4 regions of the Rhizobium sp. 01N424 genome follow, and region 2 is predicted to be linked to each of the others. Evidence: predicted binding sites of a transcription regulator. Region 2 holds the regulator's gene; each other region holds the start of a gene.
The links. Region 2 encodes PhoB, which activates phosphate uptake and scavenging genes when phosphate is short. Its sites were predicted from a motif close to TGTCATNNANCTGTCAT; they were not measured.
Positions count from the first base shown of each region.

Region 1: AC1DNK_RS10965 (alkaline phosphatase) is a predicted target of PhoB. The motif match lies at 3,612-3,628, and genes of this name have one in related genera.
Region 3: phnF (phosphonate metabolism transcriptional regulator PhnF) is a predicted target of PhoB. The motif match lies at 3,939-3,955, and genes of this name have one in related genera.
Region 4: pstS (phosphate ABC transporter substrate-binding protein PstS) is a predicted target of PhoB. The motif match lies at 3,355-3,371, and genes of this name have one in related genera.

Region 1 is NZ_JBFTRK010000003.1:95,246-102,427, forward strand. It holds gene AC1DNK_RS10945 (GGDEF domain-containing protein) at 1-1,187, shown strand, start outside; gene AC1DNK_RS10950 (lytic murein transglycosylase) at 1,235-2,059, opposite strand; gene AC1DNK_RS10955 (aspartate-semialdehyde dehydrogenase) at 2,250-3,284, opposite strand; partial or broken gene AC1DNK_RS10960 (hypothetical protein) at 3,397-3,589, opposite strand; gene AC1DNK_RS10965 (alkaline phosphatase) at 3,698-5,452, shown strand; gene AC1DNK_RS10970 (hypothetical protein) at 5,531-5,983, shown strand; gene AC1DNK_RS10975 (ABC transporter ATP-binding protein) at 5,983-6,672, shown strand; gene AC1DNK_RS10980 (ABC transporter permease) at 6,669-7,182, shown strand, end outside.
Region 2 is NZ_JBFTRK010000001.1:389,525-396,706, reverse strand. It holds gene AC1DNK_RS02045 (Hsp33 family molecular chaperone) at 1-781, opposite strand, end outside; gene argF (ornithine carbamoyltransferase) at 876-1,793, opposite strand; gene AC1DNK_RS02035 (acetylornithine transaminase) at 1,833-3,032, opposite strand; gene AC1DNK_RS02030 (GcrA family cell cycle regulator) at 3,459-3,995, shown strand; gene phoB (phosphate regulon transcriptional regulator PhoB) at 4,061-4,744, opposite strand; gene phoU (phosphate signaling complex protein PhoU) at 4,777-5,490, opposite strand; gene pstB (phosphate ABC transporter ATP-binding protein PstB) at 5,537-6,352, opposite strand; gene pstA (phosphate ABC transporter permease PstA) at 6,368-7,182, opposite strand, start outside.
Region 3 is NZ_JBFTRK010000001.1:73,929-81,110, reverse strand. It holds gene AC1DNK_RS00425 (ABC transporter ATP-binding protein) at 1-1,640, shown strand, start outside; gene dapB (4-hydroxy-tetrahydrodipicolinate reductase) at 1,659-2,483, shown strand; gene AC1DNK_RS00415 (2,3-bisphosphoglycerate-dependent phosphoglycerate mutase) at 2,505-3,140, shown strand; gene phnF (phosphonate metabolism transcriptional regulator PhnF) at 3,188-3,925, opposite strand; gene phnG (phosphonate C-P lyase system protein PhnG) at 4,026-4,490, shown strand; gene phnH (phosphonate C-P lyase system protein PhnH) at 4,490-5,098, shown strand; gene AC1DNK_RS00395 (carbon-phosphorus lyase complex subunit) at 5,102-6,208, shown strand; gene AC1DNK_RS00390 (alpha-D-ribose 1-methylphosphonate 5-phosphate C-P-lyase PhnJ) at 6,205-7,083, shown strand; gene phnK (phosphonate C-P lyase system protein PhnK) at 7,080-7,182, shown strand, end outside.
Region 4 is NZ_JBFTRK010000005.1:220,698-227,879, forward strand. It holds gene AC1DNK_RS15845 (transcriptional regulator) at 1-729, shown strand, start outside; gene AC1DNK_RS15850 (LysE family transporter) at 807-1,424, shown strand; gene AC1DNK_RS15855 (cupin domain-containing protein) at 1,433-1,777, shown strand; gene AC1DNK_RS15860 (MarR family winged helix-turn-helix transcriptional regulator) at 1,788-2,249, opposite strand; gene AC1DNK_RS15865 (SDR family NAD(P)-dependent oxidoreductase) at 2,399-3,196, shown strand; gene pstS (phosphate ABC transporter substrate-binding protein PstS) at 3,485-4,507, shown strand; gene pstC (phosphate ABC transporter permease subunit PstC) at 4,590-5,567, shown strand; gene pstA (phosphate ABC transporter permease PstA) at 5,569-6,420, shown strand; gene pstB (phosphate ABC transporter ATP-binding protein PstB) at 6,420-7,182, shown strand, end outside.

The sequences.
Region 1 (7,182 bases), on a different contig from region 2:
ATGCCGGGAGCGATCCCGTCTATGTCTATTGGCAGGCGGCGATGAAACAGCTCGACGTCGTCGATGCGCTCTCGCCGCTGATCCAGGATCCAGTGCTGCTCGGAAAGTCGAACGAGCTGATGGGCGTGCTGCTCACCTATTATGCCGAGCGGTTGATCACCTCACTCGGCACGCGCTACCTCAACGAACACAATTACAGTCTTCGCTCCAGTGACCTCTTCATGCAGGGCAGAACCATGCAGGCGGCGGGCATGGACCATATGGTGTTTCACAGTTCGTCGCCGCTGGTTGCGGCGATCATGGAATATCTGAAGAGCCCAGCGCAGGTTCGTGCCGATGCCGTGACCGACGCGATATTGACGCGGGAAGCTCGTCCGCATGCTGCCGTTCGCGACGAGTGGTCGCGCGCGCAGGCGGAACGCATCGATTTTCTCAAGGGAAAGATCGGCGAAGCCGCTGCGGATATCCACCGCACTGGAGAGGCGCTCGCCAAGCGTTCGCATCTTCACATGACGCTGGTTCTCGTTCTCTGTGGCGGTCTGCTCGTTCTTGCTGGTGTCGTTGCCACGCTGGCGACCAAGGGGTTGAGGATGATCTCGCGCCTGTCACGCGAGCGCGAGGCGCTGGTTGGCGAACTCAGAAGCGCTGCGCAGACGGATCTCCTGACCGGTCTCTACAATCGCCGTGGATTCGAGGCGGCTGCCGCAGCGCTCTTTGCCCAGGCGGAAAGCGGTTCGCGCTGGATCTCCGTCGTGCTTTTTGATCTCGATCACTTCAAGAAGATCAACGATATTCATGGTCATGATGCGGGTGACATCGTGCTTCGCCATGTCGCGGCAACGGCCAAGCAGCATTTTCGCAGCTTCGACCTGCTGGTCCGGCATGGCGGCGAGGAATTTCTGGCCTTGCTGCCCGATGCGTCGCCGGATGAGGCAGCAGAGATTGCCGAGGGCGTTCGCACTGCCATCGAGGCTGCGATGATCGATCTTCCCGGCGGCGAATGTCTTTCGGTGACGGCGAGCTTCGGCTGCGCCGGCCGGACGCTTGGCGGCGGCACGCACAATTTCGAAGATCTCGTCAAGCGCGCCGATATGGCGCTCTATGCCGCCAAGGCGTCCGGACGTAACCGTGTCGTCTCGGGTCCGCTGGTGCCGCAGGCCACAATGGTCAAAGCCGAGGCCAAATGAAAAAGGCGCCGCAAGCGGCGCCTTCAATTCAATTGCAAATGGGTGGATTACTGGCCGCCGTCGATCTGCTGGCCGATATAGGCGATCGCCTGCTGATAGACGGTTGCCGCGTTCCAGCCCTGGATAGCAACGAAATTCGGTTCGCCCGGCTGATAGCCGGCACCTGCGCGCCAGCCGTGACCCTTCAGGAAGTTTGCTGTCGACGCCAGCGCGTCAGCACGCGAGCCGACCATGTCGACACGGCCATCGCCATCGCCATCGGCACCGAAGCGGACGACATTGCGCGGCAGGAACTGCGTCTGGCCGATCTCGCCATGTGCGGCGCCGCGCGCCTGCGGGCTCAGATAGCCTTCAGAGACGAGCTGCAGGGCAGCATAGAGCTGGTCGGTGAAATAGTCCGAGCGGCGGCAGTCATAGGCCAGCGTCGAAACGGCTGACAGCGTGTGCTGCGTGCCCATATAGCTGCCGAAGCCGGTTTCCATGCCCCAGATCGCGATCAGCGGGCCGGCCGGCACGCCGTAGCGGCGTTCGATCGACGTGAAGAGAGCCTGGTTGGAGCGCTTCATGCCCTTGCCGCGGGAAATGATCGCCGCACCGCCGCGCTTCTGCATGAAGGCGTCGAAGGACAGCTTGAAGCTCTTCTGGCCACGGTCGGCAGCAATCGTCGGACGATTGTAGGCGACGTTGGCGAATGCACGGCTCAGAACCGACTGGCTGACGCCCTGTGCTGCAGCTTCCTGCTTGAATTGCTGCACCCAGGCATCGAAGCCGGCGCCATTATTGCCGCATTGCGCGGCGTTGGCCGCTACCGGAACTGCATGGAAAGCGCCCACCGCCGCGATGGCCGCCACCAAGAATTTTGTCATGCGCATGAGAAACCCCGATCTCGATCTGCAGTCGCTGGAATGCCGGGCAGAATGCCAGCCAAGGGTGATTTTGTCACGATCACCTTTTGGCGAGATTGGCCGCCTGCCGCACGATTGCCGCCTGGCTGGTTCAAAGAAAGCCCCGCAAGTCTGACGACATGCGAGGCTGATAGCAAGCTATGGTTAATATTCGGTATCAGGCGGCCTGCTTGCGCGGCTTGATGAGGCCACGATTGACGAGAAGCTCGGCAATCTGAATGGCGTTCAGAGCGGCGCCCTTGCGCAGGTTGTCAGAAACGACCCACATGTTGAGACCGTTTTCGACCGTCGCATCTTCGCGGATACGCGAGATGAAGGTGGCGTCTTCACCGGCAGATTCGTAAGGCGTGATGTAGCCGCCGTTCTCATGCTTGTCGATGACGAGGCAGCCCGGTGCATCGCGCAGGATGTCGCGGGCCTGATCGGCGGTGATTTCGTTTTCGAATTCGATGTTGACCGATTCCGAATGGCCGATGAAGACAGGCACGCGAACTGCGGTGCAGGTGACCTTGATCTTCGGGTCGAGCATCTTCTTGGTTTCGGCCAGAACCTTCCACTCTTCCTTCGTATAGCCGTCTTCCATGAAGCTATCGATATGTGGAATGACGTTGAAGGCGATGCGCTTGGTGAACTTCTTGTTCTCGATCGGATCGGCAACGAAGACGGCGCGCGTCTGGTTGAAGAGCTCGTCCATGCCATCCTTGCCGGCGCCTGAGACCGACTGGTAGGTGGAGACGACGACGCGCTTGATCTTGGCGAAATCATGCAGCGGCTTCAGCGCGACGACGAGCTGGGCGGTCGAGCAATTCGGATTGGCAATGATGTTGCGCTTGGTGAACTGGGTGATGGCGTCCGGGTTTACTTCCGGCACGATCAGCGGCACGTCCTGATCATAGCGCCAGGCCGAGGAATTATCGATGACGACGCAGCCCTGCTGGCCGATCTTCGGCGACCACTTCTTGGAGACTTCGCCGCCGGCAGACATCAGGCAGATGTCGGTGTCGGAGAAATCGTAGTTCTCGAGATTGAAGACCTTCAGCGTCTTGTCGCCATAGGACACTTCCGTGCCCTGCGAACGCGAGGAGGCAAGTGCTACGACTTCGTCAGCCGGAAAGCCACGCTCGGAGAGGATGTTGAGCATTTCCCGGCCGACATTTCCGGTTGCTCCCGCGACTGCTACTTTGAAACCCATTTTCAGCTCTCTTTCTCTTCTCTCCTCTTGTCCGGTGAGGGGGGGAAAGCGCGAAATCATCGCGGCTTCCTGTCCCCAGCCGAGCCGGGGAGAGAGCGGCAGGCCAGAGACGTCAGACGGTTTTCGTCGTCGTTTTGGCCTTGGTTTTGGAAGAAACCGGAACGGCAATATCCACCCCGGCACTCAGTGCCCGGTCATTGCATGCAGCAATGGCGTGTTCGAAGCGAACCATGGATAATTCCTTTTCCGCCGTTGCTCATAAAACGTTTTCCACAGGAGTCAAGGTTTTTGCGCCTGCGGCCAGAGCCTGGTGCCGGTGCGGCAGATTGTCATACCTGTGTCATCCACATGTCATCCCCCAGGGCTATCTCCGGCCCGTTGTTCATTTACTGCAACGAAAACGGGGGTTTTCCATGCGTATGATTTTTGCCGCTCTGGCGGCCACGACGATTCTTGCCGGTGCCGCGCAGGCGACTACGGTTTATCCGCTTGATCGCGCAACGATTCTTGCCGGTTCGCCATTTGACTTCAAGGTTGAGCTCAGCAAGCAGGTAAAGCCCGAGGACGTGAAGATCACGGTCAACGGTCAGGACTACAAGACGGCTCTCGGGGGCGAGGCCAAGTTTGTAGAGCTTGAAAAGGGTAAGGACGACAAGGCACTCGGTTCCGCCGTCATCCTGCGTGGCCTGACGATCGCCGCACCCGGCGACTACAAGGTCGAAGTGTCGGCCGGCGACGAGAAGAAGTCGGTTACCTGGAATGTCTACGGCACCGGCGACGCGCCGAAGGCCAAGAACGTCATCTTCCTGATAGGCGACGGTCTTTCCGTTGCGCATCGCACGGCAGCCCGCATCATGTCGAAGGGCATGACCGAGGGTAAGGCGAACGGCCGCCTCAACATGGACGATGTGCCGCCGGCAGCTTTCATCGGCACATCGGCAACCAACGCTGTTGCCACCGACTCCGCCAATACCATGTCGGCCTACATGACCGGCCACAAGACAGCCGTCAACGCGATCGGCGTCTACGCAGACCGCACGCCTGACTCGCTTGACGATCCGCGCGTCGAAACGATCGCAGAAGCGGTCCGCCGACAGACCAAGAAATCGATCGGCATTGTCGCAACCGCCGAAATCGAGGACGCCACACCGGCTGCGGTTGTCTCCCACACGCGCAATCGCAGCGACAAGGCCGATATCGTCGGGATGCTTCTCGACGTGAAGCCGGAAGTCGTCCTCGGCGGCGGTTCTGCCTACTTCCTCGGAAAGGACGTTCCGGGCTCCAAGCGCAAGGATGACAAGGACTACATCAAGCTCTTCCAGGACGCCGGCTACAAGCTTGCCATCGACAAGAACGAGCTTGCAGCCAACGCATCGGCTGAAGGCAACCTTCTCGGTCTCTTCCATACCGGCAACATGGACGTCACGCTCGATCGCGAATTTCTGAAAAAGGGCACCGTCGAGAAATTCCCGAACCAGCCGGGTCTCGTCGAGATGGCAACGGTCGCGCTCGATCGCCTGTCCAAGAACCCCGACGGTTTCTTCCTGATGGTCGAGGGTTCGTCGATCGACAAGATGTCCCATCCGCTCGATTGGGACCGCGCCGTCGTCGACACGATCGAATTCGACAAGGTCGTTGGCCTTGCCCGCGAATTCCAGAAGGCCCATCCCGATACGCTGATCGTCGTCACCGGCGACCACACCCATGGCGTTTCGATCATCGGTACTGTCGATGACGAAAAGCCGGGCACGGAGATGCGCGAAAAGGTAGGCACCTATGCCGAAGCGGGTTTCCCGAACTATACCGACGACAACGGCGACGGCTATCCGGACAAGATCGACGTCACGCGCCGCCTCTTCCTCAGTGCCAATAACGGCCCCGACCATTACGAGACGTTCCGTCCGAAGCTCGACGGTCCGTTCGTTCCTGCCGTGCAGAACGAAAAGAAGGAATATGTCGCCAACGAACAGTACAAGGATGTTCCCGGTGCTGTGTTCGTTCAGGGCAACATTCCGAAGAGCGGCGACAGCGGCGTTCATGCCGTCGATGACGTCGTCCTGCAGTCGGATGGTCCGGGCTCCGAAGGCTTCCGCGGTTACATGGAGCAGAGCGATGTCTACAAGGTACTCGCCGACGCTTTTGCGCTCGGTGTCAAACAAACCAACTGACGGAGCGCGGTGAACCGCCTCTTCCGCGTAATCTTCCCGGCCGCCGATCTGCGGCCGGGAACTTGCAAGGAGTTTGATATGCATAGGATCACACGCCGGAGCCTTTTCGGTATGATGATGGCATTGCCGGTGCTGACGTCTGCAAGATGTGTCGAAGCCGCCGACGCAACGCTCGGCTTCGATGAGCTCTATGGGAAATTCGGCGTTCTCGGCCTCGAATTTTCCGAGAAGGTGAAGGCGCTCGCCGGCAGGCAAATCAGCATGCGCGGCTTCATGGCGCCGCCGTTGAAAGCGGAAGCGCAGTTTTTCGTGCTGACGGAAATTCCGATGTCGCTCTGCCCATTCTGCTCGTCTGATGCCGACTGGCCCGACAATATCGCCGTCGTCTATCTCGACGAGAAGCAGACCTTCGTGCAGCCCAGCCAGACGATCGAAGTGCGCGGCATTCTCGAATACGGCTCGTGGACCGATCCCGAAACCGGCTTCGTCAGCCTGCTCCGCCTGCGCCAGGCCGAATATTGGGCGGTCTGATGCTGGCGCTCGAGATCAGCAATCTGTCGGTCACGTTCAGCGGACTCAACGCACCGGCGCTTGAGATCGGCGCGCTGGCGCTGTCTGCCGGCAGCCGGGTTGCGGTGACCGGGGCTTCCGGCTCAGGCAAGAGCACCTTCGTCAACATCATTACCGGGTTGGAACGTGCGGTGCGCGGATCCGTCTGCTGGAACGGTGACGATATCTGCGCTTTGTCCGAGAGCCACCGCGACCGCTTCAGAGCGGGTAACATCGGACTCGTAATGCAGGACTTTCATCTGTTTCCGGGGCTTTCGGCCGTCGAGAACATTTTGTTGCCCGCCCGTCTGTCGCGCGCCGCCGATGCTCAAATGGTGCTGCGTGCGCATGAACTGCTGATGCGGACCGGCCTTTCACGGCCCAATCAGAACATCGAGACGATGTCGCGCGGCGAGATGCAGCGGGTGGCGATCGCGCGTGCGCTTTTGCGCAAGCCGGGCGTCATCGTCGCAGACGAGCCGACCGCCAGCCTTGATGCCGAAACCGGCCGCATCATCGGCGACCTGCTGCTTGATCTGGCGATTGCGGAAGGCAGCACGCTGATCGTCGTGTCGCATGATCCGCATCTGTCAGGCCGCATGGACCGCCGCCTGTTGCTGTCCTCGGGACGCATCGTTGAAGACGCCTTCAGCAACGAGGTAGCGGCATGATCCGGTTCATCGCCGCCGATGTTCGTCGCCTCTGGGCGGGTTCCGTCGTCGTGGTTCTGCTCGTTGCCCTGGCAACAGCGCTCGGCGTTGCGGTCGTCCTGCAGGAGCGGGCGTTGCGGCTCGGCAGTGCGCGGGCGGCCGACAGGTTCGATCTCGTGATCGGCGCTGGCGGCAGCGAGACGCAGCTTGTGCTATCATCCGTCTTCCTGCAGCCCTCGCCCTTGCCGCTGATGCCGGGCCAAATACTTTCCAAGCTGACTGCCGATCCGCGGGTCGCATGGGTTTCGCCGATCGGCTTCGGCGATTCCTTTTCCGGATATCCGATCGCCGGCACCAGCCTGGCCCTGCCCGACAATCTCTCCGGCGGGTTCAGCGAGGGTCGTGGCTTTGCCGCGGAGAACGAAGCCGTTGTCGGCGCAGCGGTCAGCTTGCCGCTCGGATTCGAGATCAAGCCGATGCATGGCTCAGTCGAAACCGGCGGTCATACCCATACCGAAATCGCCTATCGCG
Region 2 (7,182 bases):
GATAGAGCAGCCGCTCGGTTCCGACCAGCGGATCCGTCAGCTCGTCGGCGTCGATGGTCTCGACCATGGCGCGGGCTTCTGCCCAGGCATCGTCTTCCTTGACGCCCGCCGCGAGCTCGTCGCCATCCCCGCCATGCAGGTCCGGCTGGCGCATGCGCTCGGGCGCTTCCGGCAGGAACTGAGCGACAAGCCCCCCTGCCCGCCAGCGATGCCGCGGTTTGCCGCTGCTGTCGCGGTCGAGAAGTTCGGCAGCCGCCAGACGGACACGCGTCGGGATCTGCTCCGACTGCCGAAAATAGACACCGGCGATATCCTCGAGCGAGGTACCGTCGAGTTCGACGATGCCCTGATAGGGCTGGCTAAACTTACCCTGATCGATGGTGAAGGCCAGCACGCCCTTGCCGAGCAGCTGTTCGGGTTCGGTCTGCCCGGCGGCGATCGCCTGATCGAGCAGCGCCTGATCGAAGCGTGCATAGGCGCGTACGTTCTCGGGTGTGGCAAAATCGGCAACAAGCAGGTCGACCGGGCCATCGCCCTTGGTCTGCACCGTGAACTTGCCCTCGAATTTCAGCGACGTGCCGAGCAGAACCGTCAGGACCACGACTTCGGCCAGAAGCCGGGCGACGGGTGCGGGATAGTGGTGGCGCTCAAGGATGGCGTCGAGCATCGGGCCGAGCTGGACGGCGCGGCCACGCACATCCAGGCCTTCAACCTGAAATGGGACGACGTGATCATCGCCGGCGAAATGAAGCTCGTTGAGAGCGGCGGCTGTGTCTGCCATGGTCTTACTCCTAGTCGTCAGAGCGGTAGACCAAGCTGTCTTCCCGCTCGCGCGGCCACCAGGCCATCAGGCCGGATGTGGCGTCCAATATGGTTCAGATCGCGCCCAGGCACCATGCAAGAATCGATTTCTGCGCATGAAGACGGTTTTCCGCTTCATCGAAGACCACGGATTGCGGGCCATCGATCACTTCGTCCGTCACTTCCTCACCACGATGGGCCGGCAGGCAATGCATGAACAATGCATCCTTGCCTGCTTTCGCCATCAAAGCCTGATTGACCTGATAGGGCTGGAAGACGTTGTGACCGCGAGCCCGATGTTCCTGATTCATGGAGACCCAGGTATCGGTTACCACGCAATCGGCGCCTTCGACCGCACGGTCGGCATCATGGCTGAGCATGATTTCGGCGCCCTCATTGCGGGCCCAGTTCAGATAGTGATCCTTCGGCTCGGAACCAAGGGGCACCGCCATGTTCATGCGGTAGCCGAAACGGGCAGCCCCTTCGACCAGCGAATGCAGCACGTTGTTGCCGTCGCCGGTCCAGGCAACGGTCTTGCCTTTGATCGGGCCACGGTGCTCTTCGAAGGTCATGATATCGGCCATGATCTGGCAGGGATGCGTATCGTCGGTCAGCGCATTGATGACGGGCACTGTGGCGTGTTCGGCAAGCTCCAGCATGCGGTGATGCTCGGTGGTGCGGATCATGATCGCGTCGACGTAGCGCGACAGAACCTTGGCTGTGTCGCCGATCGTCTCGGCGCGGCCGAGCTGCATCTCGGTGCCCGACAGGAACAGCGTCTCACCGCCCAGCTGGCGCATGCCGACGTCGAAGGAGACGCGCGTCCGGGTGGAAGGCTTTTCGAAGATCATCGCCAGCATCTTGCCGGCCAGCGGCTTATCGCCCTTGCCTGCTTTGAACGCCTGCTTGCGCAGCATCGCGTCGTCCATGATGACGCGCAGATCGGCAGAGCTCATCGCCGAAAGATCGAGGAAGTGTTTGGGGGAAGCCATGTCGTCCTTACCTGTTTGCCCCGGAAGGCATCTATCCGTTCAAGCCGTCTTCTTGGCCTTCGATGCGCGAATGCTTTCGGCAGCCTGCTCGATGCGGGCCAGACCCTCGCGGGCTTCCTCCGCCGTGACGACCAAAGGCGGCAGCAGACGCACAACGTTGTCGCCGGCGGGTACGCCAAGCAGATGCGCACCGCGGATGGCAGCCAGAAGTTCGGTCGAGGGCACAGCGGCCTTGATACCAAGCAGCAGACCCTCGCCGCGGATATCCTCGATCACGTCCGGATAGCGGTCCTTGAGCGATGCCAGGCCCTGGCGGAAGACCAGAGCGACGTCACGGACATGCTGGAGGAAGCCTTCGGCAAGGACGATGTCGAGCACAGCGCCGCCGACGGCCATGGCCAGCGGATTGCCGCCATAGGTCGAGCCGTGGGTGCCGGCCTTCATGCCGGACGCAGCTTCCGCCGTTGCCAGGCAGGCGCCGAGAGGGAAGCCGCCACCGATACCCTTGGCGACAGCCATGATGTCAGGGGTCACGCCGGACCACTCATAGGCAAAGAACTTGCCGGTACGGCCGACGCCCGTCTGGACCTCGTCGAGAATGAGCAGCAGGCCCTTCTCGTCGCAGAGCGCGCGCAGCGCCTTCATGAACTCAGTGGTCACCGGGCGAATGCCACCCTCGCCCTGAACCGGCTCGATCAGAATGCCTGCGGTCGCATCGGTGATTGCGGCGCGCACAGCGTCGATATCGCCAAAGGGCACCTGGTCGAAGCCAGGGGCCTTGGGGCCGAAACCTTCGAGATACTTCTCTTGCCCGCCGGCAGCGATCGTCGCCAGCGTCCGGCCGTGGAAGGCGCCTTCGAAGGTGATGATATGGAAACGCTCGGGATGGCCCTTCGAATACTGATAGCGGCGTGCGGTCTTGATCGCGCATTCGAGGGCTTCCGCGCCGGAATTGGTGAAGAACACCTTGTCGGCGAAAGTCGCCTCCGTCAGCCGCCTGGCGAGTTGTTCCTGACCGGGGATTTCATAGATGTTGGACAGGTGCCAGACCTTGTCGGCCTGCGCCTTCAGGGTATCCACGACATGCGGATTGCTGTGGCCGACCGAGGTCACAGCAACGCCGGCACCGAAATCCAGATATCGTTCGCCGCTTTCGGTAATCAGCCACACGCCCTCACCTCGCTCGAACCGCAATGGGGCACGAGAATAGGTATCATATAGCGGCGCGGCTTCAGCCATGGCGCGGTCTCCTGTCAGCGTTACGGGCAACCGGACTCCGGCTAAAAAACCAGGTCCGAAAAATTAAAAATGCCGCCTTTCGGCGGCGACTGGCACTATTTACTTTTCGCACTGCAATGTCAACAAAACTGCGGCTTTCGTGGCTTCTGAGAGACGCTCAAGCAATGTCGCGTTTTATCAACAGCTAATGTTGCAGAAATGACTCTCAGGGGAAGCAAGTTGGGGAAAACCCCGAATTCGATTCATCCGGATTCCTGCGACTCTTGTCACGGAGTCAGCCTCACACTAGGTTAAAACTCAATTACTAGACTGCATGCGGCGGAACTAGTCACCAAAATTAGTCAAGCGTTTCTTGTGCCGGATTCGTCCGGGGCAAACAGTGAGGGATTCTGCCTTCGCAACGCTTAAACGGCGGAGACACAGGGCATGAACTGGACAGACGAGCGGGTCGAGAAACTCAAGAAACTGTGGTCCGAAGGGCTGAGCGCGAGCCAGATCGCTGCCCAGCTTGGCGGCGTCAGCCGTAACGCCGTTATCGGCAAGGTTCACCGTCTGGCGCTGCCGGGCCGTGCGAAGGCCGGCGGCAACGCCACGGCTGCCCGCGCTCCCAAGCGTACGGCGGCAGCACCCCGCGCCCCAACCTACGCATCGCGTCTGGCGACGACCCGTACGGTCACCCGCCAGCAGGGCGCGACGATGCTGAAGGAAGAGATCGAGATCGACGTCATGGAGGAGATGGAATACCGTCCCGCCAAGAACGTGATCGTCCCGATTTCCCGCCGTCTCGGCCTGACGGAGCTCACCGAGCGCACCTGCAAGTGGCCGGTCGGCGATCCCTTGAAGGACGATTTCCACTTCTGCGGCTGCGAAAGCCCGGATTCTTCGCCTTACTGCACCTACCACCAGCGCCTGGCCTACCAGCCGGTCAACGAGCGCCGCAGGGCAGCAGCGCGAGCAAACTGAGCCGGGTAAGCACAAACGAAAAACGGGCCTTACGGCCCGTTTTTTTGTGTCTCAATTCCGAAAGCTCAAGCTTCCATCGAATATCCAGCGCCGCGAACGGTGCGGATGACATCCTGCATATTGGAGAAGTTCAGCGCCTTGCGCAGACGGCCGACATGGACATCGACGGTGCGCTCGTCGACATAGATGTCGTGACCCCAGACGCCATCCAGAAGCTGCGAGCGCGAGAAGACGCGGCCGGGAGAGGCCATCAGGAATTCCAGCAGGCGAAACTCGGTCGGGCCGAGACGCACTTCGCGGGTCTTGCGATGAACGCGGTGCGTCTCGCGGTCGAGTTCGATATCGCCGCACTTCAGCACGGTCGAGAGAACTTCGGGCTTGGCGCGGCGCAGCATCGCCTTGACGCGAGCGACGAGCTCGGGCGTCGAGAACGGCTTGACGACATAGTCGTCGGCGCCGGTCGAGAGGCCGCGAACGCGTTCACTTTCCTCGCCGCGCGCCGTCAGCATGATGATCGGCAGGCGCTCGGTCTCCGGGCGCATGCGCAGCCGGCGGCAAAGCTCGATGCCTGATACGCCAGGCAGCATCCAATCAAGGATAAGAAGGTCCGGCGTCCGCTCCTGAAGGCGGATTTCCGCCTCATCGCCGCGCAGGATGGTGTCGACCTCGAAACCTTCGGCTTCGAGATTGTAACGAAGAAGCACGCTCAGTGCTTCTTCGTCTTCAACGACTGCAACTCTCGGGATCATTCTGTTCTGTCTCCTGAGGCCCGGTCCGGATATTATTCCGTGACCGCGCCGACGGTGTTGGCGGTGTCGTCCTTCGGACGCTCGCCCTCCGGCTGGGCGCCGGTCGCCATGTAGTAGATGGTTTCTGCGATGTTGGTGGCATGGTCGCCGATGCGTTCGATGTTCTTGGCACAGAACAAGAGATGCGTGCAGCTGGTGATGTTGCGCGGATCTTCCATCATGTAGGTCAGGAGCTCGCGGAACAGCGAGGTGTACATCGCGTCGATTTCCTCGTCGCGCTCGCGGATCGACTTCGCCTTGTCGGCGGCGCGCGTCGTGTAAACGTCGAGCACTTCCTTGAGCTGGACGAGCGCCAGTTCGGAGAGATGCTCCAGGCCGCGGCCGAGCTTGCGCGGAACGCCGGTGCTCTGCACGGCGATGACGCGCTTGGCGGTGTTCTTGCCGAGATCGCCGACGCGCTCGAGGTCGGCGGCGATGCGGATCGACCCCATGATCTCGCGCAGGTCCGACGCCATCGGCTGGCGGCGGGCGATGGTGACGATCGCCTTGTCGTTGATCTCGCGCTCGGCGTGATCGAGGATCACGTCGTCGGAGATGACCTTCTGCGCCAGTGCGCCGTCGCCATTGACCAGCGCGCGCACAGCGTCGGAGACCATCTGTTCCGCCAGACCGCCCATCTCGGAGATGCGGCGGGTCAGAAACTTCAGATCTTCGTCATATGCTGAAAAGATATGTGTCGATGCCATGGGAAATGTCCTTGAGTGTCTCTATCGGAAGTCGTGACGCCAAAGATCAGCCGAAGCGGCCCATGATGTAGTCCTGGGTACGCGGATCGTCCGGATTGGTGAACATCTTGTCGGTATCGTTCTCCTCGACGAGATTGCCGAGGTGGAACATGGCGGTGCGCTGCGAGACGCGGGCTGCCTGCTGCATGGAGTGCGTCACGATGACGATCGTGTAGCTTTCGCGCAGCTCGTGGATCAGCTCCTCGACCTTTGCAGTGGCGATCGGGTCGAGCGCCGAGCAAGGCTCGTCCATGAGGATGACTTCAGGGCTGACGGCGACGGCGCGGGCGATGCAGAGACGCTGCTGCTGGCCGCCAGACAGGCCGGTGCCGGATTCATGCACGCGGTCCTTGACCTCGTTCCAGAGGCCGGCACGCTGAAGGCTGGTCTCGACGATCTGGTCCATGTCGGCTTTCGACTTGGCGAGACCGTGAATGCGCGGGCCGTAGGCGACGTTTTCATAGATCGTCTTCGGGAACGGGTTCGGCTTCTGGAACACCATGCCGACGCGGGCGCGAAGTTCGACGACGTCAATATCCGGATCGTAGATATCATCGCCATCGAGCGTGATCTTGCCGGTGACGCGGCAATTGTCGATCGTATCGTTCATGCGGTTCAGGCTGCGCAGGAAAGTGGACTTGCCGCAGCCGGACGGGCCGATGAGCGCAGTCACGGTGTTTTCGCGGATGTTCAGCTTGACGTCGAAGAGAGCGCGCTTTTCGCCGTAATAGACGGAAACGTCCTGGCCGATCATCTTGTAAGGGATGCTGTTCATCTTCTGGTCCAGAGCCTTCTCAACTGCTGCTTCTGTCAACATGTTCATGGGTTTCTACTCCGTTTACCAGCGGCGCTCAAAGCGACGGCGCAAGAGGATGGCTCCGATGTTCATGACAATCAGGAACAGGAGCAGGACGATGATGGCACCCGAGGTACGCTCCACGAAGGCGCGTTCGGCTTCGTTGGCCCACATATAGACCTGGACCGGAAGTGCCGTGGACGGATCGAGCGGCGTGGTCGGCGCATTGGCAACGAAGGCGACCATGCCGATCAGCAGAAGCGGCGCGGTTTCGCCGAGCGCATGCGCAAGGCCGATGATGGTACCGGTCAGGATGCCCGGCATGGCAAGCGGCAGAACGTGGTGGAACACCATCTGCATCTTCGATGCGCCGAGACCGAGAGCGGCCGAGCGGATCGACGGCGGTACGGCACGCAACGCAGCACGCGTGGCGATAATGATGGTCGGCAGGGTCATCAGCGTCAGCACCAGGCCACCGACCAGCGACGCGGAACGCGGCAGACCCATGAAGTTGATGAAGACGGAGAGGCCGAGCAGACCGTAAACGATCGACGGAACGGCAGCGAGGTTGTTGATGTTGACCTCGATCAGATCGGTCAGCTTGTTCTTCGGCGCAAACTCCTCGAGATAGATCGAGGCGGCGACACCGATCGGCAGAGCAAGAACCAGAACGATCAGCATCAGGTAGAGCGAGCCGATGAGCGCAACGCCCAGACCTGCTGCTTCCGGACGGCTGGAATTGCCATTGACGAACAGGCCTGTGTTGAACTGCTTGAAGAGAGCACCGCTCGCCTTAAGCTCGTTCATCCAGCCGACCTGCTTGTCGTTCACCTTGCGGTTCTTCTCATCGACAGAGA
Region 3 (7,182 bases), 320 kb from region 2:
CCTATACGGCCTGGATCATGCGCGCGATCATCGACGAGGCTTTTGCCAACAGGCGGGCCGACATCGTGTGGGTCATCTGTCTGTCAATCTTCATCGCCTTCGTGGCGCGTGGTTTCGCCAGTTATGGCCAGGCGGTGGCGTTGTCGAAGGTTGGCAATAATATCGTCGCGCGTTACCAGCGACGGATCTATGCGCACCTGATGACGCTGTCAGTCGGTTACTACAACGACACACGCTCGGCGCAGATCGCCGCCCAGGTCAGCCAGAATGTCAGCGGTATCCGCGATGTAATGAACCTGACAATCACCTCGACGGCACGCGACCTGCTCTCCTTCGTCTCGCTGGTCGCGGTCATGGTCTATCAGGATCCGATCCTGAGCGTCATCATTTTCGTGATGGCGCCGCCGTTGCTTCTAGGACTTCGCTATCTTTCCAAGCGCCTTCGGGATGTCACAAAGGAATCGATCCACCTGAACAGCCGTGCTTTCGGGGCAATGCAGGAATCGATCCAGGGCATTGCGATCGTCAAGGCGTTCACCATGGAACGCGAGCTTGAAAAACGGGTCAATCAGATCATCGGCGTCGCTGAGCAGCGCGCCAACAAGATCGCCCGCCTCTCCGAACGCAATGCGCCGATGACCGAGAGCTTTGCGGGTCTGGCCGTGGCCGGTGTCCTGGCCTACGCCGCTTACCGCTCGATCTATTACAACGTCCCGCCTGGCGCGTTCTTCTCGTTTATCACCGCGTTGCTGCTTGCCTACGATCCGCTGCGCCGCCTTGCCAAGCTTCAGGTGCAGATGGAGCGCGCGGCCGTCAACGCGCGGATGATCTATGAATTGCTCGACATGGAGCCGCGGCAGCGCGATCTGCCGGATGCGAAGCCGCTGACGGCGACAGAAGCCCGCATCGAATTCCGCAATGTTTCCTTTGCCTATGGCAACGACCCTGTGCTGAGCGATGTGAGCTTTGTCGCAGAAGGCGGAAAGACCACGGCTCTTGTGGGGCCGTCCGGCGCCGGCAAGTCGACGATTATCAATCTGATCCCGCGCTTCTACGATCCGAAGAGCGGTGAGATCATCGTCGATGGGCAGGACATCGCCCATGTGACCAAGCAGTCGCTGCGTGAGCAGCTCGCTTATGTCTCGCAGCAGCCTTACCTGTTCGAGGGCTCGATCCGCGACAATATCCGTTATGGCCGTCCGGATGCGACGGATGCGGAGATCGAGGAAGCGGCGCGCCTTGCCTATGCCCACGACTTCATCATGGCGCAGCCCGACGGCTACGACACAGCGGTCGGCGAGAATGGCGTTACGCTTTCCGGTGGTCAGCGGCAGCGCCTTTCGATCGCGCGTGCGCTGGTGCGCAATGCACCGATCCTGCTTCTCGACGAGGCGACTTCAGCGCTCGATACGGAATCGGAAGCTGCCGTGCAAAAGGCGCTCGATGAAGCAATGACCGGACGAACCGTCGTCGTCATCGCTCACCGGCTATCGACCGTGGTGCGCGCCGACAAGATCGTCGTCATGCAGCAGGGCCGTGTCGTCGAGGAAGGCAATCACGAGACGCTTGCGAAGCTCGAAGACGGACTTTACGCTCGCCTGAACAATCTCCAGAGGCCTGCGGCCTCGAATTCCATTTGATGCGGGAATGCGACTGATATGAGCGGCGCTGCTATGAAACTGGTTGTGGTTGGGGCAGCGGGGCGCATGGGCCAGACGCTGATCCGGCTGATCGATTCCATTGACGGCGTCACGTTGCATGCGGCCATCGAACGCGCCGGCTCGCCCTTCGTCGGGCGCGACGCGGGCGAACTTGCCGGACTTGGGCCGAACGGCGTGATCATCGGTGATGATCCGCTTTCCGCCTTCCTGCATGCCGAGGGCGTGCTCGATTTCACCTCGCCGAACGCGAGCGTCGAATTTGCTGGACTGGCCGCGCAGGCGCGCATCGTCCATGTGGTCGGCACGACGGGATGCTCGGATGCCGACGATGCCAAGATCCAGGCGGCCGGGCGCCATGCGCGCATCGTCAAGTCGGGCAATATGAGCCTCGGCGTCAATCTTCTCAGTGTTTTCATCGAACAGGCAGCGCGGGCGCTTTCGCCGGAAGACTGGGATATCGAAGTTCTCGAAATGCATCACAAGCGCAAGGTCGATGCGCCCTCCGGCACCGCGCTGTTGCTCGGCGAAGCCGCTGCAAAGGGCCGCGCTGTCGACCTGAAGACCCAGTCTGTCCGCGTTCGTGACGGTCATACCGGCGCCCGCGAAGCGGGTACAATCGGCTTTGCGACGTTGCGCGGCGGGTCCGTGATCGGTGAACATTCGGTTCTCTTTGCCGGCGAAGGCGAGATCGTCTCGATGTCGCATAGCGCGGCGGACCGTTCGATCTTCGGCCGCGGGGCCATCAAGGCAGCGCTCTGGGCGCGCGACAAGAAGCCGGGTTTCTATTCCATGCTCGATGTTCTCGGGCTCTCTTCACAATAATCCCCACGGAGGCAGACTTTTATGAGCGGCACACTCGTTCTCGTTCGGCATGGCCAGAGCGACTGGAACCTGAAGAACCTCTTCACCGGCTGGAAGGACCCCGATCTGACCGAACTCGGCATTCAGGAAGCCACGACCGGCGGCCAGGCACTCGCCGACTACGGCATCAAGTTCGACGTTGCCTACACGTCTGCGCTCACCCGTGCGCAGCACACGCTGAAGCTCATCCTCGACAAGGTCGGCCAGCCCGGCCTGCAGACGATCAAGGATCAGGCTCTCAACGAGCGTGACTACGGCGATCTTTCCGGCCTCAACAAGGACGATGCCCGCGCCAAGTGGGGCGAGGAGCAGGTTCATATCTGGCGCCGCTCCTACGACGTCCCGCCTCCGGGCGGCGAAAGCCTGCGCGACACGGGCGCCCGCGTCTGGCCTTACTACCTGACGGAAATCCTGCCGCGCGTTCTTCGTGGCGAGAAGGTTCTCGTTGCGGCTCACGGCAACTCGCTGCGTTCGCTGGTCATGGTGCTCGACCACCTGACCCGTGAGCAGGTTCTGGATCTCAATCTCGCGACCGGCGTTCCGATGGTCTACAAGCTGAAGGCCGATTCCAGCGTCGCTTCCAAGGAAGTGCTGGGCGACATGTCCGCCGCACACTGAGCCGGGTTCATATCGATCAGAAGAGCCGGGCCAAGCGCCCGGCTTTTTTAGTTTTCGATGGTGAACTGCACCCGGTCGGCAGCGAAGCGGGTGACGGAATATTGAACGGGAACGCCGTCGAGATCGGTATTCATCGCCTTGGTGATCAGCAGGATCGCGCCCGGTGTGAGCTCAAGATCGGCGATATCCCCGGCGTCAGCATGCGCGGCGGTGATCTCCGTCGTTGCGCGCACATAGTCCTGCAAGCCAAGCAGCGCGAAGGCCTTGGTGATCGATTCCGTCTTGCGATAGGTTTCTGCGATATCACCAAAGCGCGCGGCCGGAAACCAGCTCGTCGCCCGTGACACCGGGCGCTTGTCGGCCTCCCTCGTCGTCTCCAGCCTGATGACCGCGTCGCCCACGCGCATCTTCAGCCAGCGAGCGACCTCCGCATCAGCGGGTTCAGCGGCAGCCGCCAGCAGGAAACCGCGCGTTTCTCTTGCCTGGCCGCTGATACCCGCCGTGAAACGGGTACGCTTGCTGATCGGGAAGTTCAGCCGTTCCCGGCGCTCGATCAGCGTGCCGCGACCCTGCACGGCGCGGACGATGCCTTCCTGCGCCAGCGCGGCAAGGGCGCTTCGAACCGTATGCCGGTTGACGCCGAACTGCTCGGCGAGCATCGTTTCCGGTGGCACCATGCCCGTTTCATCATAGGCACCGCGGGTGATTGCCTCGCGGATCCGATCCGCTATCTGACGCCATAGCGCCACCCCCGTCTGCCTTTGCACCTGCTTCAGCCCAGCCATTTCACCCCTGCCGTGTCACACGCTTGTCACGTCCCCGATTTAAGCGTAACCATATCTTGTATGGTTGTCTATATCAATAGACATTTCGAAGGATGTGGCGATGAGAGCAGCAGAGAAAATCGAGGCAGCCGACAGCAGGAAAAGAGTGGTCGATCTTCTCGCCCGCTCCGACCTTGCCGAATTGGATGACGCCTGGGAGGCGCTTGCGGATAAGCCGGAAGTGCAGGCGGTGCGCGGCCCCGAAACCGGGCTGGTGATGGTTCGTGGCCGTATTGGCGGCGGCGGCTCGCCCTTCAATCTCGGCGAAGTGACGGTCACCCGTGCAACGATCCGGCTGGCAAGCGGGACCGTCGGCCACGGCCAGTCGCTCGGCACCGATCGGAAGAAGGCACGGCTTGCCGCCATCTTCGATGCTCTCTGGCAGGAGGAGGCAAGCAGGGCTTTCGTCGAGGAAAAGCTGCTTCAGCCGATCGCCCGCCACATTGCCGCCGCGGCGCAGCAGAAGGCCGACGAGACGGCCGCGACTCGCGTCGATTTCTTCACCATGGTGCGGGGAGAAGACTGATGGACCTCAAGACCGATACTTTGACCGGCGGCTTTGCCGAGCCGGTTTTCCAGGCCCAGAGCGTCTTCAAGGCGATGATGGATGCCATGGCCCGCCCGGGCTCAGTCCAGACGCTGGCGCCCGATGCTGCGCCGCCGGCTCCCCTTGGCGTAGCTGCCGGTGCAATTGCATTGACGCTCTGCGATCACGACACGCCCGTCTGGCTTTCGCCTGCGCTCAACAAATCTGCGGTGCCGGGCTGGCTGAGCTTTCATACTGGTGCGACCGTCACGACCGAGAAGGCCGAAGCGCGCTTCGCCTTCGTCGACAGCGGCATGGCAGTTTCGTCTTTCGGACTCTTTGCGCCGGGCACGCAGGAATATCCCGACCGCTCGACAACGGTTGTTATCGAGATCGCTTCGCTCGAAGGCGGCAAGACGCTGGCGCTGATGGGACCGGGGATCAAGACCACGACGGAAATCGCGCCGTCGGGATTGCCGGAAACATTCATCCGCCTCTGGAACGAGAACCGCACCCTCTTCCCGAGGGGCATCGACATCGTTCTGACGGCGGGCAGCAGTTTCCTCTGCCTGCCGCGCACCACCAAAATTACCGCAACGGAGATGTGAGCCATGTATGTTGCAGTCAAAGGTGGCGAGGCCGCCATCGCCAATGCTCACCGCCTGCTCGCCGACCGGCGCCGCGGCGACCGCTCGCTTCCGGCCATCGGCATCGAGCAGATCGTTGCCCAGCTGGCTCTCGCGGTCGATCGCGTCATGGCCGAAGCCTCGCTCTACGACCGGACGCTGGCGGCGCTCGCCGTACGCCAGTCGCGCGGTGACATGATCGAGGCGATCTTCCTGCTGCGCGCCTACCGTACGACGCTGCCACGCTTCGGCTATTCACAGCCGCTCGACACCAGCCGCATGACCATCGAGCGCCGTATCTCGGCAACCTACAAGGACCTGCCGGGCGGCCAGCTGCTCGGTCCGACCTTCGACTACACGCACCGCCTGCTCGACCCGTCGCTCCTGACTGACGAAGCCGTCGAAGAGCCGGCTCAGCGCCAGGCCGAAACCGGCCGCGTCATCCGTGTTTCCGAGATCCTTGGCCAGGAAGGTCTGATCGAGGGCGATGGGGACATGCCCGAGGATCACGAGATCGGCGACCTGACGCGCGAGCCGATGGAATTCCCGATGAGCCGGGATCTGCGTCTGCAGGCACTGGCCCGCGGCGATGAAGGCTTCCTCCTGGCCCTCGGTTATTCGACGCAGCGCGGCTATGGCCGCAACCATCCCTTCACCGGCGAAATCCGCATCGGCGAGGTGGAAGTCGAATTCGATGTTCCGGAACTCGGCTTCGCCGTCTCGCTCGGCACCATCCAGGTAACCGAGTGCCAGATGGTCAACCAGTTCAAGGGCTCGGCCAAGGCGCCGCCGCAGTTTACCCGCGGCTATGGACTGGTCTTCGGCCAGAGCGAGCGCAAGGCGATGTCGATGTCGCTGGTCGACCGCGCGCTTCGCGCCGGCGAACTCGGCGAAGACGTCACGGCACCGGCGCAGGACGAAGAATTCGTCATCTCGCATGCCGACAACGTTCAGTCGACCGGCTTCGTCGAGCATCTGAAACTGCCGCATTACGTCGACTTCCAGGCCGAACTCGATCTCGTGCGGCGCATGCGCCGCGACTTCGAGGCAAGCCGCCGCAACGGCGAAGCAATGAAGGAAGCAGCCGAATGACCGATCTTGCCACTTACAACTTCGCCTATCTCGACGAACAGACGAAGCGGATGATCCGCCGAGCCATTTTGAAGGCGATCGCCATCCCCGGCTACCAGGTGCCCTTCGCCAGCCGCGAAATGCCGATGCCCTATGGCTGGGGCACCGGCGGCGTGCAGGTCACGGCATCTATCATCGGCCCTGACGATGTGCTCAAGGTCATCGACCAGGGCGCCGACGACACGACCAATGCCGTCTCGATCCGCGCCTTCTTCCAGAAGGTCGCCAATGTGGCGGTCACCACGCATACCAAGGATGCGACGATCATCCAGACGCGCCACCGCATTCCGGAAGAGAAGCTCGGCGCCAATCAGGTGCTGGTCTATCAGGTGCCGATCCCGGAGCCGCTGCGTTTCCTCGAACCGCGCGAGACCGAGACCCGCAAGATGCATGCGCTGGAGGAATATGGCCTCATGCATGTGAAGCTCTACGAGGACATCGCCCATAACGGCCGGATCTCGAAGACCTACGCCTATCCGGTGAAGGTCGCCGGGCGCTATGTCATGGACCCCTCGCCGACGCCGAAATTCGACAATCCGAAGATGCACATGTCGGACGCGCTGCAGCTCTTCGGCGCCGGACGCGAGAAGCGCATCTACGCCGTGCCGCCCTATACCGACGTCGTCAGCCTCGACTTCGAGGACTATCCCTTCGAGATCCAGCGCTTCGGCAAGCCCTGCGCGCTCTGCGGCGCCGAGGAAGTCTATCTCGACGAGGTCATCCTCGACGACAAGGGCGGGCGGATGTTCGTCTGCTCCGATACCGACCATTGCGAAGACCGCCGCGAGCACGGCCATGCCGGCGAAATGCTTGCGCCCAAGGAGGCTGCGGAATGACCGACACACCGCTTCTCAAAGTCAACGACGTCTCGAAATTCTACGGCAACCGCATCGGCTGCCGGAACGTGTCCTTCGATCTCTGGCCCGGTGAAGTGC
Region 4 (7,182 bases), on a different contig from region 2:
CGCGGTCTCTGGCACATGTTCCGTTTCACCAAGGCCGACAACGATCAGGCGCAACAGTTTTTCGAACGGGCGATCAGCCTCGATCCCACCTTCGCGCGCGCCCATGCCGGGCTTTCGTTCACCCATTTCCAGAATGCCTTCCAGCATTGGGCCGACCGCGACGAACAGGCGGAACTGGCCTACCGGACGGCCAGCCAGGCACTGCTTGCCGACGACCGCGATCCGGCCGCCCACCTGTCGATCGGCCGGGCGCTATGGCTGCGCAAGCTGCATGACCAGTCGATCGAGGAGCTGCGCCAGTCCGTCGATCTCAGCCCCAGCTTTGCCTTCGCGCATTATTCACTGGCCTTCGTGCACTGCCAGTCCGGGGATCCGCAGGCCGCGATCCTTTCTGCAGACCAGTCGCAGTCCCTCAGCCCCTACGATCCGATGCTGTTTGGAATGCTGGCAAGCCGGGCGATCGCCCTGGTGCGCCTTGGCCGATACGAGGAGGCTGCCGATTGGGCCGCAAAGGCCGCGATGCGCCCCAACGCGCATGTGCATATCATGGCCATCGCCGCGCTCTGCCTTGCCGTTGGCGGGCGGCTCGACGAGGGGCGGGCGCATGTCGCGGCGATCCGACAGCGGTATTCCGGCTATCATCTGGCCGATTTTTTCGCCGCTTTTCATCTCGTGCCGGTTGACCAGGCCTTGTTCCGGGAAGCCGCGACGCGCATCGGGCTGACGTGATTCCGTCCCACTTGGCCAAGCCATCCAAAGCCTCTAAGGTTCTGGTCTGAAACCATTTCCGCGAGTCTCATCAAGCCATGTTCCTTCTCTCCGTTGCGGCAATCTGGGCGGTCGCCGCCATCACGCCGGGGCCGAATTTCTTCATCGTCGTGCGCACGGCGCTGGAGGGCTCGACGCGTGCCGCGGTCGCGGTCATCGCCGGAGTCATCCTGGGCACGGTCTGCTGGGGACTGGCCGGCTGGCTCGGCATCAGCGCCCTGTTCGCAGCCGCACCCTTTGCCTACCTGTTCCTGAAGATCGCCGGTGGCGCCTATCTTCTCTGGCTCGGCGCCAAGCTTTTGTGGAAGACCTACAGCAAGTCCGCAACGCGGGGCGAACCTGCGGTCCGCCCCGCTATGAGCGGCCGGCAGGCCTTCTATTCCGGCCTGATAACCAATCTCGCCAACCCGAAATCGGCCGTCTTCGTCGCCAGTCTCTTTGCCGCCACCCTGCCTGCCGACCATTCCTGGGTGCATGGCGCTCTGGCCGTGGTGACGATGGTTCTGGTGTCCTCGCTTTGGTACACCTTCGTTCTGACGGTCTTGCGAAACCCCACCGTATCAGGCGCCTATGCGCGGGGACGCCGGCGCATCGACGCAATGGCCGGCCTCATTTTCATGGGCTTCGGCGTCAAACTTCTGACATCTGCCCGATAGGAGACCGCATGCCGCATCAACTCGTATTCGACCCGGCGTCCGTCGAGCCCGAAGTGGGCGCGCCCGCCGCCGACCGCATCGTTTCCGGCAATCCGCAATTCCGCACCTGGAACCTGGAGGAAGCCGAAGGCGGCCTCTACGCCGGCATTTGGGAAGCGACACCCGGCAAATGGCGGATCTCCTACGATGAGTGGGAATATTTCAACGTGCTGTCGGGGTATTCGATCGTCACCGAAGACGGCGGTGAACCGGTGCATCTCAAGGCCGGCGACCGCATGATCCTCAGACCCGGCTTCAACGGAACCTGGGAAGTCGTTGAAACGACTCGCAAGGATTATGTGATCAGGGTCTGAGTGCCGAACCTCAGCGCCTGAAACTCTCCGCGAAAGCGGGGGAGGAAATGCGGTTCAGGGTTTTGCGCAATTCTTCCGACGCTTCAGCGCCGAAGGCGTTTTCGAAGCGGTCGCGTGCTTCGGCCCAGAGACGGTTGGCTTCTTCCCATTTTGCCCGTCCGGCCCCGGTCAGCGTCACCCGTTTGACCCGCTTGTCTTTTTCGTCGGGCACCAGCTCCACCAGTCCGTCCCGGATCAGCGGTTTCAGCGTATGCCCGAGAGCGGAGAGGTCCATCACCAGCCCGTCGGCCAGGAATTTCAGCGACGGTTTGCCGTTCATATGGATCTGCGTCAGTAGCCCGAACTGCGTGCCTCTCAGCCCGCTTGGTGCAAAGACCTCCTCATAGAGCTGCCCGAGCTGGCGGGTCGCGCGGCGAAGCGCGCTGTTGCTGCAAACGGTCCAGCTTTCGAAGCCCGGTATTTTTTCGTCCATCGTCGTTCTCCTGATCCGGTGTCACCGGATTGCTGCCGGCCGTCAATCGTCTTCGATAATTTCTTCGGTGCGCCCTTGCGCAAGATGCCGTTGATCTCAATATAGTGGTATATGCCACTAATTACCAACGCATCGAAAAGGATTTCACGATGTCAACTTCCTCCCTTGGTACAGCTCTCGTTACCGGCGCCTCCTCGGGTATCGGCGCCACCTATGCCGATCGTCTCGCAAAGCGCGGATACGACCTGCTGCTGGTCGCCCGTGATGCAGCCCGTTTGAATGCCCTGGCTGAAAAGCTCACCGCCGCTCACGGCATCAAGGCCGAGGTCCTGCAGGCCGATCTGACGAACAGGGAAGACGTGCGAAAGGTCGAGAAGCGCCTGCGCGAGGACGAGGCGATTACGCTGCTCGTCAACAATGCCGGTATCGGCCCTAAAGGCGCATTGCTCGAAGATGATATCGACTATCTCGAAACGATGATCGAGATCAACGTCGTGGCCATCAATCGGCTGGGTGTTGCGGCTGCGCAGACCTTTGCGAAGCGCGGCAAGGGCGCCATCATCAACATTGCCTCGGTGGTCGCATTCCTCGCCGAACGCTTCCACGGCACTTACAATGCCAGCAAGGCCTTCGTGCTCAACCTGACCCAGTCGATCCATGCCGAGGCCAGCCCGAAGGGCGTCAAGGTTCAGGCCGTTCTTCCGGGCCTGACCCGCACCGAGATCTTCGAACGCGCTGGCGGCTCGGTTGATCAGTTGCCGCCGTCGATGGTGATGGACGTTACCGATCTAGTCGATGCGGCCCTTGCCGGTTTCGATCAGGGTGAACTCGTGACCATCCCGTCGCTACCGGATCCGGCTGATTTCGAAGCGTTGAACGCCGCCCGCTATGCGCTCGGACCCAACCTCTCACACAACAAGCCGGCCAGCCGCTACGGCATCGCATAAGGCTCCCGTTTTTGCCGGGCTGCGTCAAACCAACGCAGTCCGACATTAACATTTTGTAATGTTTACAGAGCCTTACAGGTTAAATCCTTGATTTAGTGAACGAACAGTCCTGCACGCTATGTGGGGCATCGGCGGGTGACTTCGAACTGTCGCGGAACTGTCATCAAACTGTAATGCGCAGCGCCTAGCCCGCCTTTGCGACGGGAATTTCAGCGCCCTTTGCCAGTGGATACCCCCTCCATGGCGCCGGTCTCGTCGATTGTTGGTTCCATTCAGGGAAGAGACCATATGCTCACCAAGACACTTCTTTCGGCCTGCCTCGGCGCCGGCCTGGTTGCTGCTCTCGCAGTGTCCGCTTCCGCCGCCGATATTACCGGCGCCGGCTCGACCTTCGTCTATCCGGTTCTGTCCAAGTGGTCCGCAGACTACAACAAGCAGACCGGTGACAAGCTGAACTACCAGTCGATCGGCTCGGGCGGCGGTATCGCTCAGATCAAGGCTGCGACCGTCGATTTCGGCGCCTCCGACGCCCCGATGAAGCCTGAAGACCTCAGCGCTGGCGGCTTCGGCCAGTTCCCGGTCGTAGTCGGCGGCATCGTTCCTGTTATCAACGTCAAGGGCATCAAGTCGGGCGAGCTGAAGCTCTCCGGCAAGGTTCTCGCCGACATCTATCTCGGCAACGTCACCAAGTGGAACGACAAGGCGATCGCCGACCTGAACCCGGGCCTCAAGCTGCCCGACAGCCAGATCGCCGTCGTTCACCGTTCGGACGGTTCGGGCACCTCGTTTAACTGGACGAACTTCTTCTCCAAGGTCAATCCGGACTGGAAGTCCAAGGTTGGTGAAGGCACTGCCGTCAACTGGCCGGTCGGCATCGGCGGCAAGGGCAACGAAGGCGTCGCTGCCTACGTCACCCGCGTCAAGGATTCGATCGGTTACGTCGAATACGCCTACGCCCTCCAGAACAAGCTGCCCTTCGTCCTCGTTCAGAATGCATCGGGCCAGTATCCGAAGCCCAACGCCGACAGCTTCTCGGCCGCTGCTGCCAGCGCCGAATGGGGCAAGGCTCAGGACTTCTACCTGATCATGACCAACGCGCCTGGCGAAAAGGCCTGGCCGATCACCGCTACCACCTGGGCGATCATGTACAAGGAGCCGAAGGACGCCGCGCGCTCCAAGGCTGCTTTCGCCTTCTTCAAGTGGGCGCTGGAAAAGGGCCAGAAGGAAGCTTCCGCGCTCGACTACGTTCCGCTTCCGGAGACCCTCGTGAAGCAGATCGAAGACTACTGGACGGCCTCCTTCAAGGGCTAAGTCCTGAGAATGCCGGGGCAGGGAGTTTTCCTCTCTGCCCCGTTTGCTTTGACGCCCCCTCAAAAGCAAGTCGAGTATCGATATGAGTGAAGCACTGGCATCGCTGCCGGCCGTCGTGCCGGATGTGAAGCGCCGCGACGGCGCCAACGGCGACCGCATTTTCCATTGGATCGTGATGGGCTGCGGCCTGTTCGTTCTCGCCGCGCTCCTGGCGGCGGCAATCTCCATGGCATGGGGCGGCCTTCTCGCCTTCCGCACCTTCGGCTTCGGCTTCATCACCGGCACCGAATGGGATCCCGTTGCTCAGCATTTCGCAGGTCTGGTGCCGATCTACGGCACGCTGGTGACCTCCGCGCTCGCCATGCTGATCGGCGTCCCGATCAGTCTCGGCATTGCCGTCTTCGTCACCGAGGTGGCGCCGCGCTGGCTGCGCGGACCGATCGGCGGCGCCATTGAACTGCTCGCCGGCATTCCCTCTATCATCTACGGCATGTGGGGCCTCTTCACTTTCGCGCCCTTCATGTCGGATTACGTTCAGCCGGCGCTGATCGACTGGCTCGGCCCGATCCCCGGGATCGGCCTGCTGTTCTCTGGCGCGCCGATGGGCATCGGCATGCTGACCTCTGGCATCGTGCTGGCGATCATGATCATCCCCTACATCTCCTCGGTCATGCGCGACGTCTTTCTGGTCGTCCCGGCGCAGCTGAAGGAATCGGCCTATGCGCTGGGTTCGACGCGCTGGGAAGTGGTGCGCGACATCGTCATTCCGCACACCCGCACCGCCGTCGTCGGCGGCATCTTTCTCGGCCTTGGCCGCGCACTCGGCGAGACGATGGCGGTCACCTTCGTGCTAGGCAACACCCACAATATCGCGGTTTCGCTGATGGAGCCCGGCAACTCGATTGCCGCTGTGATCGCCAACGAGTTCACCGAAGCCGATACCGACATCTATCTGTCGTCGCTGATCGCTCTCGGCTTCATCCTCTTCGTCGTGACCTTCATCGTCCTTGCCGCCGCCAAGCTGATGCTGCTGCGCATGGCAAAGCAGAGAGGCGAATAAGATGGCCGGTTCCAATTCCATCTATCGCAGCCGCCAGATCAAGAGCGGCATTGCACTGACGCTCTGCACCGGCGCCACCGGCCTCGGCCTGATCTTCCTGGTCTGGATTCTCTGGACGACGCTGGTCAACGGTCTCTCGGCGCTCAGCCTGAAGCTCGTCACCGAGATGACGCCGCCCCCTGGTGAAGACGGCGGCCTCGCCAATGCTTTTGCAGGCAGCCTGATGATGGTTGTGCTCGCCGTCATCATCGGCACGCCGATCGGCATTCTGGCCGGCACCTACCTGGCCGAATTCAGCCGCGGCAAGAAGATCGGCGCGGTCATCCGCTTCATGAACGACATCCTGCTGTCGGCGCCATCGATCATCATCGGCCTGTTCGTCTATGAGCTCGTCGTCCGCCAGACCGGCCATTTCTCCGGCTATGCCGGCGGCATCGCGCTCGCTTTCATCTTCCTGCCGGTGGTCGTGCGTACCACCGACGAGATGTTGCGCCTCGTACCGGACGTGATGCGTGAGGCAGCTCTTTCGCTCGGCATTCCGCGCTGGAAGGTGACGGTCGCCGTGCTCTACCGCGCCGCCTCGGCAGGCATCCTCACGGGCATCCTGCTCGCCGTCGCCCGCATCTCCGGCGAAACCGCGCCGCTGCTCTTCACTGCGTTGAACAACCAGTATTGGAGCACGGATATGTCCGAGCCGATGGCCAACATCCCGGTTGTCATCTTCCAATACGCGATGAGCCCCTATGACGAATGGCACGTGCTCGCCTGGGCGGGCGCCTTCGTCATGACCGCAATCGTACTGCTGCTGAGCGTGGGCTCCCGCGCCATTCTGAACCGTAAAGGTGGCAAATGATGCTGCAATCTTCCTCCACATTAGACACCCGCAGGACCGTGATGCCGATGGCCAACGACAAGCTCACCCTTGAAGATGTCAACTTCTACTATGGCGACGCGCATGCGATCCGTGGCGTCAGCCTGAATTTCCCCGAACGTCAGGTCTCGGCGCTGATCGGCCCGTCCGGCTGCGGCAAGTCCACGCTGCTGCGCATCCTCAACCGCATCTACATGCTCTATCCGAAGATGCGCGCGACGGGCACCGTGAAGCTCGATGGCGAAAACATCCTCGACCCGCGCTATTCGATGAATGAACTGCGCGCCCGCGTCGGCATGGTGTTCCAGAAGCCGGTGCCGTTCCCGATGTCGATCTACGACAATATCGCCTACGGCATCCGCCACCACGAGCGTCTCGGCAAGGCCGACATGGATGTCCGCGTCGAGCAGGCGCTGCGCCAGGCAGCTCTCTGGGACGAGGTCAAGGACAAGCTGAAGGGCAGCGGCCTTGGCCTCTCCGGCGGCCAGCAGCAGCGTCTCTGCATCGCCCGCGCGGTGGCATTGCGTCCCGAAGTCCTGCTGCTCGATGAGCCGACTTCGGCGCTCGATCCGATCTCGACCGCGAAGGTCGAAGAGCTCGTGTCGCAACTGAAGACCGACTTCACCATCGTCATCGTCACGCACAACATGCAGCAGGCGAGCCGCATCTCCATCAACACCGCCTTCATGTATCTCGGCGAACTCGTCGAATACGGCCCGACATCGCAGATCTTCCAGGCACCGA